Regions from separate parts of the Paraburkholderia sp. MM5384-R2 genome, predicted to be linked through region 2. Evidence: predicted binding sites of a transcription regulator. Region 2 holds the regulator's gene; the other holds the start of a gene.

Region 1 (3,413 bases), on a different contig from region 2:
GCGTGAAGATCTGCCCCGATCGACGGTTCTCCGCGCGCGCCAGCGCGAGCAATTGCGTGACGAGCCGCGCGGCCTGCTCGGAGCTCGTCGCGATCTGTTCGAGCGAGCGACGAACCTCGGCCGACGCGTTCTGGCGCAGCGCGAGCTCGGCCTGGGTGCGCAGGCCGGCCAGCGGCGTTTTCATCTGATGCGCGGCGTCGGCGATGAAGCGCTTCTGTAGCTCCATGTTCTGTTCGAGGCGCGTGAGCAGATCGTTGAACGACGTGACGAGCGGCTCGATTTCCGGCGGCGCGCGGCGCGCTTCGAGCGGCGACAGATCGTCCGGCCGGCGCGCGCGGATATGCGCCTGCAGCGCATGCAGCGGCTCGAGCCCGCGCGACAGCCCGAACCACACGAGCAGGATCGCGAGCGGCAGGATCACGAACTGCGGCAGGATCACGCCCTTGATGATGTCGTTGGCGAGCTGGCTGCGCTTGTCGAGCGTTTCGGCGACCTGCACGAGCACGGCCTGCGCGCCCGGCGTCTGCGGAAACTCGACGGTCGTGTAGGCGACGCGGATGTCGTTGCCGCGCAGCACGTCGTCGCGGAATTCGACGAGGCCCGGTGGCGGGCGGTCCTCCTCGTGCGGCAGCGGCATGTCGCGCTCGCCGGCCACGAGCTCGCCGCGCGTGCCGAGCACCTGAAAGAACACGCTGTCGACGTTGTCGGCGCGCAGGAAATCGCGCGTCGACTCGGGCAGCGACAGCTCCGCGACGCCGTTGACCGGATGGATCTGGCGCGCGAGCACGTAGGCGTCGGTTTCGAGCGCGCGGTCGAACGGCCCGTTCGCGATCGACTTCGCGACCAGATAGGTGACCGCGAGGCTCATCGGCCACAGCAGCAGCAGCGGCGCGAGCATCCAGTCGAGAATTTCGCCGAACAGCGAGCGCGGACGCGCTTCGGCGGCGGCTTCGGTTTCGTCGGGCGGGGCGAACGGATTGGCGTAGCGCGCGTCGCGCGCCTCGTCGAGGTCCGCAGCGTGCGCCGTGGCGCGATCAGCGCGTGCGGACATCGCTGGCCTCTATTTGTAGTGGTGGCTCGCCGGCATCGCGCTGGACGACGGCGCGGTGGACGTTTGTGCCGCTTGTGCCGCTTGTGCCGTCTGCGGCTCGGAGCCGGCCGGGGTGGCGGGCGCGCTCGCATTCGCCGGCGGCGCCGCTTTTTCGAGACAGTAGCCGAGCCCGCGCACGGTGATGATGCGCACGCCGCTCGGTTCGATCTTCTTGCGCAGCCGGTGCACGTAGACTTCGATCGCGTTGTTGCTGACTTCCTCGCCCCATTCGCATAGATGGTCGACGAGCTGCTCTTTCGAGACCAGCCGACCGATCCGTTGCAGCAGCACTTCGAGCAGCCCGAGTTCGCGCGCGGACAGATCGATCGCCTGGTCGTTGACGTAGGCGATGCGGCCCACCTGATCGAACGACAGCGAGCCATGCCGCACGACGGTCGGGCCGCCGCCCGCGCCGCGCCGTGTCAGCGCGCGCACGCGCGCTTCGAGTTCGTTCAGCGCGAAGGGCTTGGCCATGTAATCGTCGGCGCCGAGGTCGAGGCCTTTGACGCGTTCGTCGACGCTATCGGCGGCGGTCAGGATCAGCACGGGCAGGTTCGAATTGCGCGCGCGCAGGCGGCGCAGCACCTCGAGCCCGGACATGCGCGGCAGGCCCAGATCGAGGATCAATAGGTCGAACGTCTGCATTGACAACGCGGTATCGGCTTCCATGCCGCTTTTCACGTGATCGACCGCATAGGCCGATTGGCGGAGTGATCGAACCAGACCATCCGCGAGTATGCTGTCGTCTTCGGCAATCAGAATTCGCATGATGCGCCAGCCTGGCTTTGCCGGCACCGTGGGGGTTGCCCCGGCGCGCAGCGGTCTCCGAACATTATTGTGGGTAGTTGGGGCGATGCGACAGTAAAAGATGCGCGTTCGCATCACAATCGCGCTTGCCAAAACCACTGTTTTTTTATACAGTGTCTGCGTTTCGTGTGATCTCCTGGAGACTCCGCTCAATTCGAGTGGAACCACGGGTGCACATCTGCCTCAGACGCCGTTCATCATAGCAAAGGACGATTCATGGAAGAAAGCAAGAAAGGCTCGGCTGGACTGACTGCTGAAAAGAGCAAGGCTCTCGCCGCCGCGCTCGCGCAGATCGAAAAGCAGTTCGGCAAAGGGTCGGTCATGCGGCTCGGCGCAGGTGAGGCAGTCGAAGACATCCAGGTGGTCTCCACCGGATCGCTCGGCCTCGACATCGCACTGGGCGTCGGCGGTTTGCCGCGCGGCCGCGTGGTCGAAATCTACGGTCCGGAATCGTCCGGTAAAACCACGCTGACGCTGCAGGTCGTCGCCGAAATGCAGAAGCTCGGCGGCACCGCGGCGTTCATCGACGCGGAACACGCGCTGGACATTCAATACGCGGGCAAGCTCGGCGTGAACGTCGCCGACCTGCTGGTCTCGCAGCCGGACACAGGCGAACAGGCGCTCGAAATCGCCGACGCGCTGGTGCGCTCGGGCTCGATCGACATGATCGTGATCGACTCGGTCGCGGCGCTGGTGCCGAAGGCGGAAATCGAAGGCGAAATGGGCGACTCGCTGCCGGGTCTGCAGGCGCGTCTGATGTCGCAGGCGCTGCGCAAGCTGACCGGCACGATCAAGCGCACGAACTGCCTCGTGATCTTCATCAACCAGATCCGCATGAAGATCGGCGTGATGTTCGGCAACCCGGAAACCACCACGGGCGGTAATGCGCTGAAGTTCTACGCGTCGGTGCGTCTCGACATTCGCCGCATCGGCTCGATCAAGAAGAACGACGAAGTGATCGGCAACGAAACCCGCGTGAAGGTCGTCAAGAACAAGGTGGCGCCGCCGTTCCGTGAAGCGATTTTCGACATCCTGTACGGCGAGGGCATCTCGCGTCAGGGCGAAATCATCGACCTCGGCGTGCAGGCGAAGATCGTCGACAAGGCCGGCGCATGGTACAGCTACAGCGGCGAGCGGATCGGTCAGGGCAAGGACAACGCGCGTGAATTCCTGCGCGAAAATCCGGATATCGCTCGCGAAATCGAGAACCGTATCCGCGAATCGCTGGGCGTTACCGCGATGGCGAACGCCGTGACCGGCGCGGACGCTGAAGTCGCGGGCGAAGAAGAGTAAGCATCAAGTGATACGCAAAGGCCGGCCGCTGTCCGGTTCCGACTCCGGACGCTATCCGGACGGCCCGCGCGACGCGGCGGACGGATCGCCTGAGTCCGGCGATCCGTTCGAACCGTTCGACGCACATGACCGCGCTGCGGGCCGCGGCCCCCAGCGTACGCGGTCTGCGCCCGCTGCAGCGTCGTCCAGCCGGGATTCCTCCGGACTCGATTCCCCAATTCCC
Region 2 (3,413 bases):
AGCGCGAACGGCAGATCGACGACCGCATCGACGATACGCTTGAACGGAAACGTGTAGCGCACCAGCACCCACGCGACGAGAAAGCCGAACACCGCGTTGATCAGCGCGCCGCCCAGCGCCGAGAAAAACGTCAGCCGATACGACGCGAGCACACGCGGCGACGTGACCGCGCGCACGAACTGATCCCAGTCGAGCGTCGCGGTTTTCAGAAAGGTCGCCGCCAATGGAATCAGCACCACGAGGCTCAGATAAGCCACCGTGATGCCGAGTGTCAGGCCAAAACCGGGCAATGCGCTCGGCTTGCGGAAGGTCAACGTGGTCATGCTGGATACTCGTTCATGGTTGATGCTCGCGCGGTTGTTCGTTTTGCCGTGCTGCCGTACTGCGGTACTGCCGCACTGCTGGCCACCGGACCCCGGTTAGCGGAAAGCGCGCCCATTGGGCGCGCCCTTTTTCCCTGGCTGTGATTCAGGCGGTGGTTCTTACTGCGGCTGATAAATCGAATCGAACACGCCGCCGTCCGCGAAATGCGTCTTCTGCGCGTTGGTCCAACCACCGAACGAATCGTCGATCGTGTACAGCTTCAGCTTCGGAAACTTCGCGGTCAGCTCGGCGGGCACCTTGCTGGAACGCGGACGATAGAAATTGCGCGCGGCGATCTCCTGACCTTGCTCGCTATACAGGAAGTTCAGATATGCCTCGGCCAGCTTGCGCGTGCCGTGTTTGTCGACGACCTTGTCGACCACCGCGACCGGCGGCTCGGCCAGAATGCTCACCGACGGCACCACGATCTCGAACCTGTCCGGACCAAACTCCTTCAGCGACAGGAACGCCTCGTTTTCCCACGCGATCAGCACGTCGCCGATACCGCGCTGCACGAAGCTCGTGGTCGCGCCGCGCGCGCCCGAATCGAGCACGCCGGCGTTCCTGTACAGCTTGCCGACGAACTCCCTGGCCTTCTGGTCGTTGCCGCCCGGTTGATGCTCGGCGTACGCCCACGCGGCCAGATAATTCCAGCGCGCGCCGCCCGAGGTCTTCGGATTCGGCGTCACGATCGACACGCCCGGCTTCACCAGATCGTCCCAATCCTTGATGTGCTTCGGGTTGCCCTGGCGCACCAGAAACACGATCGTCGACGTGTACGGCGATGCGTTGTCCGGCAGACGTTTTTGCCAGTTCTTGTCGACGAGCCCCTTGTTCGCGAGCGCGTCGATGTCATAGGCGAGCGCAAGCGTCACGACGTCGGCCTGCAGTCCGTCGAGCACCGAGCGAGCCTGCGCGCCCGAGCCGCCGTGCGACTGCCTGAAGGTGACGGCTTCGCCGGTGCTGGCCTTCCATTCCTTGCCGAATGCCTGATTGATGTCCTGATACAGCTCGCGCGTCGGATCGTAGGACACGTTCAACAGCGTGGTGTCGGCGTGCGCGACGCCGCTTGGGCCCAACATGCCAAGCGCGCCCGCCGCGCCGACGGCGAGCGCCGCGATCAGTTTTCTGGTTCGAGCCGCAAGCCCCGTATACCGATCGTTCATTTCAATTTTTCTCCGCGTGATGGTCCGCTGATGAGCGTCTGGTGTTGTTCTGCGTCGCTCTCACGTGCACATGAGCGCCAACCGGAGGCCAGTCTATCGAAGCGCTTTCATGATTAAAAATAATGTTTCTTCATTTTTTAATGCTCAAAAGTGGTAACGACAGATGCGCCGGCGGTTGGGACACCGACAACGCCGTCATGTCGCCGATAAACGACGCCCCAGCGTGGCCCTTGCGACGAACTTAAAGTAAAGCTTGAAAAGCGCCGAATACTGTATAAAAATACAGTCACCTGTTCATACATACAGTGGCCATGACAAAACTCACCGCACGACAGCAGCAGGTTTTCGATCTGATCCGCCGCGCGATCGAACGCACGGGCTTTCCGCCCACTCGCGCGGAAATTGCCGCCGAACTCGGGTTCAGCTCGGCCAATTCCGCGGAAGAGCATCTGCGCGCGCTGGCGCGCAAGGGCGTGATCGAACTCGCGGCCGGCGCGTCGCGCGGCATCCGCCTGCTGTCCGGGCAGGAGGACGCGCCGTATCAGTTCACCCTGCCGCATGCGGGCCTGATGCAGTTGTCGTTGCCGCTGATCGGCCGGGTCGCGGCGGGTAGCCCGATCCTCGCGCAGGAACATATCTCGCAGCACTACGCGTGTGACCCGGCGCTGTTCTCGAGCAAGCCCGACTACCTGCTGAAGGTGCGCGGCCTGTCGATGCGCGACGCGGGCATTCTCGACGGCGACCTGCTCGCGGTGCAAAAGCGCACCGAAGCGAAGGACGGCCAGATCATCATTGCGCGGCTTGGCGACGACGTGACGGTCAAGCGTCTGAAGCGCCGGCCGAACGGCATCGAACTGATCGCCGAAAACCCCGATTACGACAACATCTTCGTGGAAACCGGCAGCGCCGATTTCGCGCTCGAAGGGATCGCGGTCGGGCTGATCCGCCCCAGCGAGTTCTGATCTTTCGCTGTCGCCAGAACGCTTGCGCCGGTTTGTCCGACCCAAGCCGCATTTACGCCTGCATCTATGCCGCATCGCCTGGAGAGACTCATGGAACGCCTTGCCCGCCTGTTGCCCTTTCGCCAGTTCGGCCGTCTGCGCCATCTGCGCAAGCTCACGCCCTGCGCGCTAATCGAGGCGCCCGCTGCGCGCACGCCGTCGCTGTTCGACGCGGCTGCCGAAGCTTCCGGTCTGCCGTCGTCGTTGCCGGCGTTCGCGCGCGTGTCGCTGAATTCGGCGCTGAACATCGCCGAGCCCGCGCGTCGCGCGCCGGTGCGGGTCTATCATGGACCGTCGCGACTGATCATGGTCGGCACAGTCGACGCCGTATGCCGTATGATCGATCGCTGCATAGCCGACGAAGCCAACGTGCACGGCGCGGTGTTCGAAGCCTGAGCGAATCCTGAGTACGCATGCAACAAGCACTTCGGATGTTCAGAGATTCGCGTGGGATGGGATCGTTTCGACCTCGCCGTGGTCGACGTTAGATCATCACTGACGTGGAGCCCCATTCGATGACAATTCGGAAACGCATACAGGGCAGCGCCACCCGGCCGCTGCTGATCACGCTGATCGTGGTGATCGTGATTGCCGCGCTGGGCTTTATTTATGCGTCACCGTATCTCGCGGTGAACAATCTCAAACGCGCCGCCGATGCGCGTGACGTGCAAACCGTCAATCAGTACGTGGACTTTCCCGCGCTACGCGATAGCCTGAAGCAACAGGTGGGCGCCATGCTGACACGCCGGCTCGAGGCGGATGCCGGCAACAAGATGGCCACGATCGGCGCGGTGATCGGCGTGACGCTGATCGGCCCGCTCGTCGATGCCTATGCGACACCCGACGGCGTCGCGGCGCTGCTGAACGGCATGCCGCCGCGTGG

The links. Region 2 encodes LexA, which represses DNA repair genes until DNA is damaged. Its sites were predicted from a motif close to ACTGTATNNNNATACAGT; they were not measured.
Region 1: a site for LexA is predicted at 1,995-2,012, ahead of recA (recombinase RecA). Genes of this name have one in related genera too.

What each region holds. Positions count from the first base shown of each region.
Region 1 is NZ_JACHDI010000013.1:2,772-6,184, reverse strand. It holds gene HDG37_RS20515 (sensor histidine kinase) at 1-1,051, opposite strand, end outside; gene HDG37_RS20510 (response regulator transcription factor) at 1,061-1,858, opposite strand; gene recA (recombinase RecA) at 2,114-3,190, shown strand; gene recX (recombination regulator RecX) at 3,198-3,413, shown strand, end outside.
Region 2 is NZ_JACHDI010000001.1:464,360-467,772, forward strand. It holds gene cysT (sulfate ABC transporter permease subunit CysT) at 1-323, opposite strand, end outside; gene HDG37_RS02220 (sulfate ABC transporter substrate-binding protein) at 483-1,529, opposite strand; gene lexA (transcriptional repressor LexA) at 1,841-2,491, shown strand; gene HDG37_RS02230 (hypothetical protein) at 2,582-2,926, shown strand; gene HDG37_RS02235 (DUF2939 domain-containing protein) at 3,046-3,413, shown strand, end outside.